2 regions of the Microbispora sp. NPDC088329 genome follow, and region 1 is predicted to be linked to the other one. Evidence: riboswitches for the same ligand, from Rfam matches in the RefSeq annotation. Region 1 holds a riboswitch; the other holds the start of a gene.
The links. A riboswitch is a leader RNA that binds a small molecule or an ion and turns the genes downstream of it on or off. The one in region 1 is predicted to bind S-adenosylmethionine.

Region 1 (7,482 bases):
GTTCCGAAGCCGTCGCCCAGCGCGCCGAGCACGAACGGCCCGCTGCCCGAGCCCACGCCCGCCCAGATCGAGGCCGTGCCCGACGCCTGGTCCGGCCGGCCTCCCGACACCTCGATCACGCGCGTGAGGCCCATCGGGAACTGGACCGAGATGCCGAGCCCGCTGAGCGCGAGCCCGGCGTAGCAGACCGGCGCCGAGATCCCGGTCCAGAACAGCGCCCAGCCCGCCAGGGTCACCCCGAGCGAGCCCAGCAGCACCGACCCCGGCGCGAAGCGCAGGGCCAGCCGGGCGCCGCCGAACCGGCCGGCGGCCATGCCGGCCAGCATCGCGGTCAGCCCGGTCGCGGCCACGCCGGGCGACAGCCCGGTCCGCTGGGAAAGCAGCTCGGCGGCCCACAGGTTGAAGGCGAACTCGAGGGCTACGCAGCACAGCAGGACCGCTCCCGCGACGTGGAAGCGCCAGCCGTACGGCACTTTGCGGCCCGATCCCACCGCCTCCGCGGACGACGGGGGCGGGGCGGGCACCGGCGGCACCCAGACCCTGCCCATGAGCAGGGCCACCAGGAGGGTGGAGGCCACCGGCACGAACAGCGCGGGCCGCCAGCCGGCCGGGGACTCGGCCACCACACTGAACGCGTAGGTGGTGGCGATTCCGGCGGTGACGGCGACCGCGTTGGCCTCGCTGATGACCGCCGCCCCCGCAGGGCCGTGGTGGTCGCTGAGCACCGCCATCATGACGTACAGCGCCGTCGAACCGCAGGCGCCGGCGAGCGTGAAGCCGGCCAGTGTGAAGGGGAGCGCGTGCCCGGACGCGACGAGGAGCACCCCGGCGTTCATCCCGGTCAAGCCGGCCCAGGTGACGGCGCGGCGTCCGAACCGCCTGGTCAGCGTGGGCAGGGCCAGCCCGCCTGCGATGCCGCCGAGCGCCATCCCGGTGCCGTGCAGCCCGGCGACGGCCTGGGACACGCCGAGCTCGGCGCGCAGGAGAGGCAGGGCGGCCGACAGGCCGTACAGGTAGGTGGCGAAGGTGGCGAGCTGGAGGTAGATCAACCAGGTGGGACTGTCTCTGGTGACCTTTATGTTGCGGTCCAAAACCAGGAAAGGGTAGCGCAACGGATCATCCGCGGACGAGAGCCGGTCATCCGGTGCGGCGGCCGGCGCTGCGCGGGAGTGGAGCTCAGCGCAGCGCGGCGAGCTGGTCCTCGAACCAACGCTGGGGCGGCAGGGCGGTCGCGGCCTCCCGCAGCCGCAGCCCGCGGGTGAGCCGCTCCTGCTCCGGCAGCGTCAGCGCCTCGTGCAGCGCCGCCGCCGTGCCGGACACGTCGTAGGGGTTGACCAGCAACGAGTCGGCCCCCAGCTCGGCCGCCGCGCCCGCCTCCCGGGACAGCACCAGCGCGCACCGGGGCGACAGGATCGGGCCCTCCTTGGCCACCAGGTTCATGCCGTCCCTGATCGGGTTGACGAGCAGCACGTCGGCGAGCCGATAGGCGGCAAGTGAGCGCGGGTAGTCGTCGTTCACGTTGAGGATCAGCGGATCCCAGTCCTCGGTGGCGTACTCGTCCTCGATCTCCTTCGCGCAGCGCTGCACGGCCGCCGTGTACTCGCGGTACTCCGGCAGGTCGTGCCGTGAGGGGTAGGCGAACGCGAGATGGACGACTCGGCCGTGCCACTCGGGGTGGGCGGCGAGGAACTCCTGATAGGCCCGCAGGCCGCGCACGATGTTCTTGGACAGCTCGGTGCGGTCGATGCGCACGATCAGCTTGCGGTCGCCGACGTGGTCCCTGATCGCGGTCATGTGCGACTCGACGTCCGGCTCGGCCGCCCGCGCCCGCAGCGTCTCGCCGTTCACCCCGAGCGCGTGGACGCCGATCCGGGTGGTGCGCCCGTCGAACGTCACCGTACGGGCGTCGCGGTCCACCCGGGCCCCGAGCAGCGTCTCACAGCAGTCCATGAAGGCGCGGGCCCAGCGCGCGGTGAGGAACCCGGCGTGATCGGCGCCGAGGATGCCGGTCAGCACCTCCGCCATGACGTCCCCGGGCAGCAGCGCGAAGTACTCGGGTGGCGCCCAGGGCGTGTGCGAGAAGTGGGCGATGCGCAGGTCGGGCCGCTCCACGCGGAGCATCGCCGGGGTCAGCGTCAGGTGGTAGTCCTGCACCATGACACGCGCGCGGTGCGCCGCCTCCTCGGCCAGGGCCAGCGCGAAGGCGCCGTTGTACGTGCGGTACGACTCCCACTCCCGGCGGAAGCGCGTGCCGAACTCGGGGGCGAAGGGCGTGTTGTAAAGCAGGTGGTTGACGAACCAGAGGGTCGAGTTGGCCACGGCGTTGTAGGCCCGGTGGAAGACCGCGGGCGGGATGTCCAGCATGCGGATCGGCCCCGTCTCGAAGGCCCGGTCGAGCCGCCCGCCGGGCGCCTGGCGCACCGCGCCCCGGTCGCCGTCCGACAGCGCCGCGCAGACCCACAGGACGTCGGTGTCCCTGACCACCTCGGACAGGCCGGAGACGAGCCCGCCCCCGCCCCTGCGCATGGTCAGGCCGCCGTCGTCCGACAGCGTGAAGGACACCGGGCCCCGGTTGGACGCGATCAGAACGGTGCTGCTCATCTTGGGGTTCCCTCGATCAGAGCGGGCGCGCATGCCGGAAGATTAATAAAAGCCGACCTCCGTCAATAGGATGTCAACCGATCGCGGGAGGGCTGAATACGGCATGGCACTGGACGACACGACCGAGGACCTGGCCCGATCGGCTGCCCAGGGGGACCATCGCGCGCTCGGTGAACTGCTGCGGCGCATCGAGCCCGACGTGTTGCGGCACTGTGAGCGGCTTCTACCGTATCGGCAGGACGCCGAGGAGGCCGCGCAGGACACGCTGCTCGCCGTGGCGCGCAACATCGCGAGGTTCGAGGGGCGGGCCAAGTTCAGCACCTGGCTGCACATCGTGACCGTGAACTGCGCGAGGACCACCTACCGCACGCTCAAGCGGCGCTCGTCGGAGCAGGCGGAGGAGCTGCCCGAGCAGCGGCCCGATCCTCGGAGGGTGAGCGTCATCGCCGGGTCGCGGCTCGACCTGCTCGACGCGATGGAGGCGCTTGAGGCCGAGCGGCCCGACCTCGCTCAGGCGCTCGTGCTGCGCGACATCTGCCAGCTCGACTACGCGGAGGTCGCCGACCAGCTGAAGATCCCCCTCGGGACGGTCAAATCCCGTATCCACCAGGCACGCAAGTACGTGCAGACCGCTCTTGGCGAGGCGTACGGCTGATACAAATCGTCTCATGATTTGAGACGACGGAACGGACACAGGGGACGCCGGGGTACAGTGCTAGTGCCGCGATCGGCGCGATTCGCCCGCACGGTGCGGCGCTTCACGGACCTTCTCGCGAAGGTCTCACAACTGAACATGCTCATCCAGAGGGGTGGAGGGACCGGCCCTGCGAAGCCCCGGCAACCTCCCCGGTGTCGTACTCGTGCCCACGAGGCCCGGCCGGGACAGGTGCCAATTCCGGCTCGCGGCCAGGGTGGTCGCGAGCGAAGATGAGGGAAAGGCCTCGCTTCATGGCGCACACCAGCACTGCCGCTAACCCCGTCGAGTTCGGCCCCGCCACCGGTCTTTCGTGCCGCGAGTGTGGCGCTCTCTATGACCTCGGCCCGATCTTCGCCTGTACGGAGTGTTTCGGCCCACTTGAGGTGGCGTACGAGTTCGGCGAGATCCGCCGGGAGGACATCGAGTCCGGCCCGGCGAACATCTGGCGGTACCGCTCCCTGCTCCCCGTCCCCGCCGACGTGGCGGCCAAGCCCAACCTCCAGCCCGGCTGGACCAAGCTCGTGAAGGCCGACAGGCTGGCGGCCGAGCTCGGGCTGCGGTCGCTGCACGTCAAGGACGACTCCGGCAACCCCACGCACTCCTTCAAGGACCGGGTCGTCTCGATCGCGCTGGAGGCCGCGCGCAATTTCGGCTTCCACACCCTGTCGTGCTCCTCCACCGGCAACCTCGCCGGCGCGGTGGGTGCGGCGGCCGCCCGGGCCGGGCTGGACTCCTGCGTGTTCATCCCCGCCGACCTGGAGCCGGCCAAGGTCACCATGGCCGCGGTGTACGGCGGCCGCCTGGTCGCCCTCGAAGGCACCTACGACGAGGTGAACCGCTTCTGCTCCGAGCTCATCGGTGACGAGCTGGGCGAGAAGTGGGGCTTCGTCAACGTCAACCTCCGGCCTTACTACGCCGAGGGCTCCAAGACGCTGGCGTACGAGATCGCCGAACAGCTCGGCTGGCGGCTGCCCGACCAGATCGTCATCCCGGTGGCCTCGGGCTCACAGCTCACCAAGATCGACAAGGGCTTCCGTGAGCTGATCAAGCTGGGGCTGGTCGAGGAGCGGCCCTACCGCATCTTCGGCGCCCAGGCCGAGGGCTGCTCGCCGGTCTCCCGGGCCTTCAAGGCCGGGCAGGACGTGGTGCAGCCGGTGCGGCCCGACACCATCGCCAAGTCCCTGGCGATCGGCAACCCGGCGGACGGGCCGTACGTGCTCGACATCGCCCGGCGGACCGGTGGCGCGGTGGAGGACGTGAACGACCAGGAGGTGGTGGAGGCGATCCGCCTGCTGGCCAGGACCGAGGGCGTCTTCGCCGAGACGGCGGGCGGCGTCACGGTCGGCGTGCTGCGCAAGCTGGTGCGCGAGGGCCGCCTCGACCCCGACGCCGAGACCGTGGTGCTGAACACCGGCGACGGGCTCAAGACGCTCGACGCGGTGGCCGAGCACGCCCGTCCCACGGCCGTCATCCGCCCCTCTCTCGACGCGTTCCGTGCGGCATTCGCCAACTGAAAGCGTTTCACAAGGCCCATCGGCAGCAACGAAAGCGAGCGAACAATGAGCGTTTCCGTACGGATTCCGACGATTCTCCGGACGTACACCAACGGAGCCGCGGAGGTGAGCGGAGAGGGGGGAACGCTCCGCGAGGTCCTGCAGAAGCTGGACGCGGACTACCCCGGCATCGGCGGGCGCATCCTGGACGAGACGGGCAAGATTCGGCGTTTTGTCAACGTCTACGTTGGGGAAGAGGACGTCCGATTTGTTGACGGCCTCGACACCGCCACCCCGGACGGGGTGCAGATTTCGGTCATCCCCGCCGTCGCCGGAGGCTGAGCCGCCGCACCGGGGCTGAGCACCTGAAGTGCACTTCTACCGTGAAGAAGTCATACGGTGCTATGACAAAAGGTGCAGCTCTCAACTATTCACCGGTAAAGTGAATATTCTTCGGTACCGCTTTGAGCGAACGCCAAGTAGTAGTTTGCGGATTGACTCTGTTGTCCTACGCCTTGACGCGGGTATGGTCGAGGACGATCGACGAAACCGGGGGCTTCTTGGGTGTGGTCCCCAGCCCAGCAAGAGGAGTCGGAAGTGGCGCAGGGCACCGTCAAATGGTTTAACGCGGACAAGGGCTATGGCTTCATCGCGGTAGACGGTGGGAAGGATGTGTTCGTCCATTACTCGGCAATCATGATGGACGGCTACAAGGCCCTCGAGCAGGGTCAGCGGGTTGAGTTCGACATCACGCAGGGTCAGAAGGGCCCACAGGCGGAGGCCGTTCGGGCCGTCTGATCCCGTCAACGACCATCGAAAGGCCCGGCTCGCGGCCCCCGCGAGCCGGGCCTTCCGCTGTATTTCCCGCTTCGCTCGCCGGGTCGCTCACACCCGCCGTCTTCCCTCGTCGCTGCTTGGTCGCTTCGCTCCCGCGCAGCTCCTCAGTCCAGACGCCGGCGCGCCCCGACGGCTCGCTCGGTGTTCCCCGCTTCGCTCGTCGGGGCGCTCACTCCCAGCGTCTTCCCTCGTCACGTGCTCGCTCGTTCCTCGCTGCGCGCGTTCCTCAGTCCAGACGCCGGCGCGCCCCGACGGCTCGCTCGGTGTTCCCCGCTTCGCTCGTCGGGGCGCTCACTTCCGGCGGAGGCGCGCCGGGGACGCGGCCCTCGTCGCTGCTTGGTCGCTTCGCTCCCGCGCAGCTCCTCAGTCCAGACCGGCGGCGCGCCCCGACGGCTCGCTCGGTGCGGCCTGCTGGGCTGTTCTGGACATACCGTCCAAGCTGGTCAGAGTGGCTTCCGCTTGCACTCTCAGGGGGAGAGTGCTAAATACTTGTTTGGCACTCTGAGGTCGAGAGTGACAACAACCGGGATCGGGGCGATGGGGCCCGCGCAGGGATAGCGGGTCCAAGCCGTCGCGGGCGTCGGCTCGGTCCGTTGAAGACACCCTGCTACTGGGAGGTCTAGCCTAATGGCTGCCAAGATGATCGCGTTTGACGAGGACGCCCGGCGCGGTCTCGAGCGCGGTATGAACCAGCTCGCCGACGCCGTGAAGGTGACCCTCGGCCCCAAGGGCCGCAACGTCGTGCTGGAGAAGAAGTGGGGCGCCCCCACGATCACCAACGACGGTGTCTCGATCGCCAAGGAGATCGAGCTCGAGGACCCGTGGGAGAAGATCGGCGCCGAGCTCGTCAAGGAAGTCGCCAAGAAGACCGACGACGTCGCCGGTGACGGCACCACGACGGCTACCGTGCTCGCCCAGGCGCTGGTACGCGAGGGTCTGCGCAACGTGGCCGCCGGCGCCAACCCGATGGCGCTGAAGAAGGGCATCGAGGCCGCGGTCGAGCGCGTCAGCGAGGAGCTGTCGAAGCTCGCCAAGGACGTGGAGACCAAGGAGCAGATCGCCTCCACCGCCTCCATCTCCGCCGCCGACACCGAGATCGGCGCCCTCATCGCCGAGGCGATGGACAAGGTGGGCAAGGAAGGCGTCATCACCGTCGAGGAGAGCAACACCTTCGGCCTGGAGCTCGAGCTCACCGAGGGCATGCGCTTCGACAAGGGCTACGTGTCCGGCTACTTCGTGACCGACCCGGAGCGCATGGAGGCGGTCTTCGAGGACCCCTACATCCTGATCGTCAACTCCAAGGTCTCGGCGAACAAGGACCTGCTGCCGCTGCTCGACAAGGTCGTGCAGTCCGGAAAGCCGCTGGTCATCATCGCCGAGGACGTCGAGGGTGAGGCCCTGGCCACCCTGGTCGTCAACAAGATCCGCGGCCTGTTCAAGTCCGTGGCCGTCAAGGCTCCGGGCTTCGGCGACCGCCGTAAGGCCATGCTGGGCGACATCGCCACCCTCACCGGTGGCCAGGTCATCTCCGAGGAGGTCGGCCTCAAGCTCGAGAACGCCACTCTCGACCTGCTCGGCCGCGCCCGCAAGGTCGTCATCACCAAGGACGAGACCACGATCGTCGACGGCGCCGGTGACGCCGAGCAGATCGCCGGCCGGGTCAACGAGATCCGCGCCGAGATCGAGCGCACCGACTCCGACTACGACCGCGAGAAGCTCCAGGAGCGCCTCGCCAAGCTGGCCGGCGGCGTCGCCGTCATCAAGGCCGGCGCGGCCACCGAGGTCGAGCTCAAGGAGCGCAAGCACCGCATCGAGGACGCCGTCCGCAACGCCAAGGCCGCGGTCGAGGAGGGC
Region 2 (7,482 bases), on a different contig from region 1:
GCCGTCCCCGCGACGAGGCGTGGGCCTCGGTGATCACGCGGCTGTCACGCGGCACCGCGGTCGCCGTCGACTACGCTCATCTGGCCGGGAGGCGGCCCCCGCTCGGCACGATCAGCGGATATCGCGACGGCTCGCCGGTGCCTGCCACACCGGACGGGTCGTGCGACGTCACCGCCCATGTCGCGCTGGACGCCTGCGCGGCGGCCGGCGAGCGTGCGGGAGCGCAGGTGTCCGCGCTCACCACGCAGCGGGAGGCGCTGCGGGAGCTTGGTGTCACCGGCGCCCGCCCGCCGATCGCGCAAGCGTCCGCCGATCCCGCCGGGTACGTACGGGCGCTCGGCCGGGCCTCACAGGAGGCCGAGCTCATCGACCCGGCCGGTCTCGGCGGCTTCGGCTGGCTCAGCCAGTCACGACTACGAGAGGAGAAGTTGTGATCGCGAGAATCTGGCGCGCGAGCGCGACCCCGGAGGGCGCGGACGGCTACGAGCGGCATTTCACCGGGGCGGTCCTGCCCTCCCTGCGCGACGTGGACGGGCACCGTGGCGCGTACCTGCTGCGGCGCGACGCCGGCGACGGCCGGGTAGAGCTCCAGGTCATGACGCTGTGGGAGTCGATGGACGCGATCGGCCGCTTCGCCGGGGCCGACCCCGCCACAGCCGTCGTCGAACCCGGGGCCCAGGCCGTCCTGCTCGGGTACGACACCACGGTCACCCATCACGTGGTGGCGGTGTCAGACGGTGACCTTCAGTGACTCCAGGCCGCGCATGATGTAGCTGGGCTTCCACGTGGGCTCCTCGGCGAGCTCCAGCCTGGGCGCCAGCCGCAGCAGGGCGCCGAACGACTCGGTCATCTCGACCCGCGCGAGCGGTGCGCCGAGGCAGAAGTGGATGCCCGCGCCGAACGAGATGTGCGGATTGTCCACCCGGCCGAGGTCGAGACGGTCCGGGTCGGCGAAGACCCCGGGGTCACGGTTGGCCGAGCCGAACAGCAGCGCGACCTCCACCCCCCGGGGGATCGTCACCCCGCCGACCTCGACGTCCTCCAGCACCCATCGCTCGAACATCTGCGCCGGGGTGTCGTAGCGCAGCAGCTCCTCGACCGCCGTCGGCATCAGGCCGGGGTCGGCGCGCAGCCGCTCCAGCTCGCCGGGGTTGCGGAACAGCGCCCACCATCCGCTGCCGGTGGCGTTGACCGTGGCCTCGTGCCCGGCGTTGAGCAGCAGCACGCAGGTGCCGATCAGCTCGTCCTCGGTGAGCCGGTCGCCGTCGTCCACCACCTGCGCGAGTGCCGAGATCATGTCGTCGCCCGGCCGCTGCCTGCGCGCCCTGGCCAGCTCGCGCAGATACTCCGCGAACTCCGTCGCCGCGCGAACGGCCGTGTGCTGGACCTCCAGTGAGGGGTTCAGCTCGTACATCCCGCAGATGTCGGCCGACCAGGGGCGCAGCAGGTGGCGATCGGCCTCGGGCACGCCCAGCATCTCCGCGATCACGGTGACGGGCAGCGGCTCGGCCACCTCCGCCAGCAGGTCGCCGCCGCCGCGCTCGACCAGTCCCTCGGTCAGCTGGGTCGCGATCTTCCGTACGCGGGGACGCAGCGACTCGACCATCCTGGGCGTGAACGCCTTGGACACCAGGCGGCGCAGCCGCGTGTGCACCGGGGGCTCCACGTCGAGCATGCCGGCCCGGATCACCCGCCAGAACGGCTCCTGGAACTCCGGCTCCGGCTCGCGACCGAACGCCTCGTGCGTGCCCACGTGCAGGTAGGACCGGCCGAGGCGCCGGTCGCGCAGCAGCGCGTTCACATCCGCGTGGCGGGCGATCAGCCACTGTCCCGTCGGCTCGAAGAAGCTGACCGGATCGTTGTCGCGCAGGTCGCGATAGACGTCATAGGGGTACGCCACGAACTCGGGATTCCAGGGATCAAACTTCACAATGGACAACAATAGGGATTGAAGACCTGAGCTGGGAGTACGGCCTCGTCATGTCCTAGGTTGAGACGATGCCGAAGCCCCGCGAACAGCACCGCAGAGAGCCCCGCGAACTCACCGAGTTGCCCTACGCCGATCACCTCGAGCCGTTCGAGGGCCGTCTCGCCCAGGGCGGCGACTACGACACGGTCCTGTTCGACGGGCAGGAGTTCGACGACGCCGACGCTTCCAATGCCCGATTCATCGAATCGGCGTTCACCTCGGTCACCTTCACCGGCGGCCGTTATCGGCGCACCCGGTTCTCCGACGTCTGGCTGAGCGGCGTGCGCTGGGTGGGCGGTGACCTGACCGAGTCCACCTGGACGGACGCGGAGATCATCTCGAGCTCCCCGGCCGGTACGGCGCTGCCCGGGGCCGCGATGAACCACGTGGCCTTCCATCGGTGCAAGCTCGACTCGGTCAACCTCCGCGCGGCCGAGCTCCGTGAGGTCTCGTTCGTCGAGTGCACGCTGCGCGACGTGGACTTCATGGGCGCCACGCTGACCGGTGTCTCCTTTCCCGGCTCCACGCTGGAACGGGTGCGGTTCGACAAGGCGCGCATGTCCCGGGTCGACCTGCGCGGCGCCGTGTCCCTGGGCATCTCCGACGGTTACGACGCGCTGCACGGCGCGACCATCAGCGGCGTCCAGCTGATGGAACTCGCGCCGATGTTCGCCCACATCCTCGGTGTCACGGTCGACAACGGCTGACTTCGCCTGAGTCGTCCGCACTTGCGGGCGGGGGGCGGTGCCGGGTTATAGTGCCGTCCAGGTCATGAGTGCCAGCGTCAAGCCCCGGCTTGCTGGCCGGCAACCCTCGCGCTCGCGGCGGGGTGCCCCGGGTGAGGACCGGGCCTGGCACGAGGTGTGCCGGGCAAGCGCGGGCTCCGCCTTCCGATGCCATGGCCGGGGTCCCCGACCCCAGGAGGCATGGCGTTGTCCGCACTCACCTTCGTCCAGCAGCCCGTCGACCGCATCTCCGAGCCCGATGTCGCCTCCGTGCGCCTGCCCGCCGTCGTGGGCGCCGACCTGGAGGTGCCCGTCAGGGGCGGCAGGCTCGTGCCGTACGCGAACCTCGACTACGCGGCGAGCGCGCCCTGTCTCGAGCCGGTGAACGCCGCCGTCGCGGCGGCGCTGCCGGCCTACTCCAGCGTCCACCGGGGTGCGGGCTACGCCTCGCAGCTCACGACGGCCAGGTATGAGCAGGCCAGGCACACCGTGCGGGCCTTCGTCGGCGCCCGCCCCGATGACGCGCTGGTCTTCGTGCGCAACACGACCGACGCCATGAACCTGCTGGCCCGCAGCCTCCCCGAGGGCACCACCGTCGTCGTGTTCGAGACCGAGCACCACGCCTCGCTGCTACCGTGGCCCGACGCCGTACGGCTCGCGCCGCCCGCCTTCCCCGGCGAGGCGATCCGGGCGGCCGACGAGGCGCTGGCCGCGATCGAGGGCCCGGCCCTGCTCGTCGTGACCGCCGCCTCCAACGTCACGGGCGAGCTGTGGCCGATCGCCGGGCTGGCCCACATCGCCCACCGGCACGGTGCGCGGATCGCCGTGGACGCGGCCCAGTTCGTCCCCCACCGCGGGCTCAACCTCGCCGCGCTCGACCTCGACTATGTGGCGTTCTCCGGCCACAAGCTCTACGCCCCGTTCGGCGCCGGGGTGCTCGTGGGCCGCTCCGACTGGCTCGCCGCGGCCGATCCGTATCTGCGCGGCGGCGGAGCCGTACGGGCCGTGGGCGAGACCACCGAGTGGAGCGACGACCCCGAGACACGGCACGAGGCCGGCACCCCCAACGTGCTCGGCGCGATCGCGCTCGCCGCCTCCTGCGACGCGCTGACCGCGACCGGCTGGGCCGCGCTGGTGCGGGAGGAGGAGCGGCTGCTCGCCCGCCTGCGCGCCGGGCTCGCCGCGATCCCCGGCGTACGCGAGCTGTCGCTGTGGGGTCAGGACCACCCGCGCGTCGGCATCGTGTCGTTCGCCGTCGAGGGCCGCACGGCCCGCGAGGTCGCCGAGGCGCTGTCGGCCGAGTGGGGCGTCGGCGTCAGGGACGGCAAGTTCTGCGCCCACCCGTTCGTCCGTCACCTCCTCGGCGGCGGAGAGCACGGTGGCGGGGAGGACGGCGGCTGCGCGGACGGCACGGTGAGCGCCGTACGCGCCTCGATCGGCATCGGCACGACCACGGAACACGTCGACCGCCTCGTCGAGGCGCTACGCGCGATCGCCGCCGCCTGAAGAAGCGAAGTCAGGTCGGGGGTCTCGCCCATGAGATCCCCGATCAAGCGGCATCCGTCGGCTTCTCGCTGACGGGAAGGCGCAGCGGAGGGGCCTGCCCAGCCGAGCAGCAGGCTGCCGTCGACACGAGACGGTGGTCGAGTTCGTCTGATGCCTTCGCCGTCTTCGCTCCCACGTGATGAGCGTGAAAGCATGGACGGCATGACGAGCGAGCAGGAGGGCGCGCACCGGGAACGCATCGTGGGGATCGGCGCGGGAGCCGACGCCGTCGAGCCGAGGGAGCTGGCCACCGAGGACATGATCCTCAACATCGGCCCGCAACACCCCTCCACCCACGGCGTGCTGCGGCTGCGGCTCGTCCTCGACGGCGAGCGCATCACGGCCGCCGAGCCGATCGTCGGCTACATGCACCGCGGCGCGGAGAAGCTGTTCGAGGTGCGCGACTACCGGCAGATCATCGTGCTCGCCAACCGGCACGACTGGCTGTCGGCGTTCGCCAACGAGCTGGGCGTCGTGCTCGCGGTCGAGCGCATGCTGGGCATGCAGCCCCCGCCCAGGGCGGTGTGGGCCAGGACGCTGCTGGCCGAGCTCAACCGCGTGCTCAGCCACCTGATGTTCCTCGGCAGCTATCCCCTGGAGCTCGGTGCGATCACGCCGGTCTTCTACGCCTTCCGCGAGCGGGAGACCCTGCAGCACGTCATGGAGGAGATCTCCGGCGGCCGCATGCATTACATGTTCAACCGGGTGGGCGGGCTGAAGGAGGAGCTGCCCCTGGGCTGGCTCGACCGCGTCACCGCCGCCGTGGCGGCCGTGCGGCGGCGGCTGCCCGACATCGAGGAGCTGATCGCCGGCAACGAGATCTTCCTGGCGCGCACCCGCGGCGTCGGGGTGCTCGACCGCGAGACGATCATGCAGTACGGCGTGAGCGGCCCGATCGCGCGGGCCTCGGGCGTCGACTTCGACCTGCGGCGCGACGAGCCCTACCTCGCGTACGGCGAGCTGCCGGTGAAGGTCGTCACCAGGTCGGCCGGGGACTGTCAGGCCCGGTTCCAGGTGCTGCTCGAACAGGTCAAGGTCTCCCTCGAACTGGCCGACGCCTGCGTCGAGCGCCTGCGGCACCTACCGCCGGGGCCGATCAACCAGCGGCTGCCGAAGGTGCTGAAGGCGCCCGAGGGGCACACGTACGCCTGGACGGAGAACCCGCTCGGCCTGAACGGCTACTACCTCGTGTCGCGGGGCGAGAAGACGCCGTGGCGGCTCAAGCTGCGCAGCGCCTCCTACAACAACATCCAGGTGCTGCGCGAGATGCTGCCGGGCACCCTGGTCGCCGACATGATCGCGATCCTCGGCTCGATGTTCTTCGTGGTCGGCGACATCGACAAGTGACCAGAGCACCGGTCATGCAACCGTCCCTGGCCACCCCCGCACCAGCGCGATCGTGCCGTCGCGCATGAACCACGGGCCTCTTCCTGACCCCGATCAACGCGATCAGGAAGAGGTATCACAAACCAGCCCCGGGTTACCTGACCGGCGCTTCAGTTGGCGGGCGAGACGGTCTGGGTGACGCTGGAGACGCGGGTCGCCGTCAGGTAGTGCCGGTCGAGGATCACCGTGAAGTCGCTGTCCCCGCCCCTGCGCTGCGCCGAGCACTTCAAGGAGACCGTGGTCGGGCTCTTGAGGGTGAACGCCCTGGTGAAGGACATCGGCTCCCGCCGGCCCGCGGTCACCTCGACGAAGACCGGGTGAGGAAGCGTGAGGCCGGAGGCAAGCTCCAGGGCGCATTCGGCATCGAACAAACTCTCCTGCTCCTCGGACGGCAGCTGGCTGACGCTCAGGTCGACATTGAACACGTATGCGCCCGCCGGCAGGTTGAGCACCGCAGCCGTAGCCGGTGCGGGACGCGTGTTACCACTGACGTCGATGCGGAGGGCCGATCGCGGCACGGATTGGTAGGTCTCGCCGGCTCCGGGACCGGGAGGGCCCGCCGGACCCTGCGGCCCGACGGCGTTCCAGGAGACCGGTTTCTCCCCTTCGGCGCAGGTGGCAGAGGGGGAAGGGCTCGGGGCCAGGCGCAGCACGTTGTCCGCGCCCGCACAGGCCATGATCTCCCCGCCGTCCACTGCGGCGGAGACGGCCGCCATCGTTCCACTGCCGACGAGCAGACCGGCCGCCACGCCGACCGACAACAACGCACCGCGCGCTGCTTTGCCGTTCTTCCTCATGTCACTCCAAATCCGTGCTCGTAACCGACGCGGCAATCCTGGCGGCGGCGGCTTACGTTCCTCTTGGAGTGTCTTGGAGCCTCTTGGGACAGGGCGCGATTCCAGCAGCGGTCGGTGCCGTGAAGTCGAACACCATCAAGCGCCCGGCTGTTCGCCCGCCGCGTGAACGGTGGACCACCATCGCCGCCGGCCGCGGCGTGACATGGCCGGTGCTCTAGCTCTCCCCGGACGGTTTGCCGGGCACCCGGCAGCAGTGCTCCAAGACCAGCGCCGCGCAGATCAGGATCACGCAGGCCACGAACGACCCGCCTCCGACCAACGCGTCCTGGCGGGGCTTCTCGAGATCGAGCAGGTCGAGCACGCGCACCACGAACCCGGCGAAGATGCCGCCGAACACCGCTCCGGCGTACGCGGTGGCCTTGGCCAGCGCGGCCAGGCGGGCGACGGCCAGCGGCTCGACGGGCTTGGTGCCCGGGCGGCGCAGGATCCTCGCCCGGGTCAGCCAGCCCGTGTACGCCTCGCCGATCGCCAGCAGCAGCGTGGTGGGGATGGCGGTCCACGGCAGGGTCGGCACCACGGAGTAGAACTGCCGCAGCAGGCCCCAGGTGAGCAGGGCGAACACGACCACCAGACCGACGATCACGCCGGGATTGCTGGGCTTCACGCGGGGACTCCTCGTCGATCAGACCGGGGGTTCGAGCACGAGGTCGGAGCGCAGCCGCACCCCGCTCTGGTCCATGTCGGCCAGCAGGGCCGCCACCGACCCGCGTCCGGGCAACACCGCCGCCGGGTCCGCCTGCGCCCACGGGACCAGGACGAACGCCCGCTCGTGCGCCCGGGGGTGCGGGAGCGTGAGCTCGGGGTTGTCGGACATGAGGGTGCCCACCGCGATGAGGTCCACGTCGAGCGTTCGCGGGCCCCACCGCTCCTTGCGCTCACGGCCGAAGGCGGTCTCGACGCTCTGCGCCCGGTCGAGCAGCGTGCGAGGGTCGAGCATGCTCTCGGCGATCACCACGGCGTTCAGGTACGGCCCCTGCTCCGGGCCGCCGACCGGATCGGT

Region 2: linked by a shared signal. The riboswitch ahead of AB0O28_RS28340 (aminotransferase class V-fold PLP-dependent enzyme) and the one ahead of thrC (threonine synthase) in region 1 are both predicted to bind S-adenosylmethionine.

The regions. Positions count from the first base shown of each region.
Region 1 covers NZ_JBFBIP010000013.1:21,042-28,523, forward strand. Annotated here, with positions in the region: gene AB0O28_RS23370 (MFS transporter) at 1-1,091, opposite strand, end outside; gene AB0O28_RS23375 (trehalose-6-phosphate synthase) at 1,177-2,601, opposite strand; gene AB0O28_RS23380 (RNA polymerase sigma factor) at 2,705-3,256, shown strand; SAM riboswitch class I at 3,396-3,535, shown strand; gene thrC (threonine synthase) at 3,550-4,812, shown strand; gene AB0O28_RS23390 (MoaD/ThiS family protein) at 4,858-5,133, shown strand; gene AB0O28_RS23395 (cold-shock protein) at 5,389-5,589, shown strand; gene groL (chaperonin GroEL) at 6,256-7,482, shown strand, end outside.
Region 2 covers NZ_JBFBIP010000018.1:17,122-24,603, forward strand. Annotated here, with positions in the region: gene AB0O28_RS28320 (SAM-dependent methyltransferase) at 1-434, shown strand, start outside; gene AB0O28_RS28325 (antibiotic biosynthesis monooxygenase) at 431-751, shown strand; gene AB0O28_RS28330 (cytochrome P450) at 731-1,930, opposite strand; gene AB0O28_RS28335 (pentapeptide repeat-containing protein) at 1,999-2,676, shown strand; SAM riboswitch class IV at 2,737-2,852, shown strand; gene AB0O28_RS28340 (aminotransferase class V-fold PLP-dependent enzyme) at 2,896-4,200, shown strand; gene AB0O28_RS28345 (NADH-quinone oxidoreductase subunit D) at 4,402-5,586, shown strand; gene AB0O28_RS28350 (hypothetical protein) at 5,736-6,422, opposite strand; gene AB0O28_RS28355 (DUF3180 domain-containing protein) at 6,637-7,086, opposite strand; gene folK (2-amino-4-hydroxy-6-hydroxymethyldihydropteridine diphosphokinase) at 7,105-7,482, opposite strand, start outside.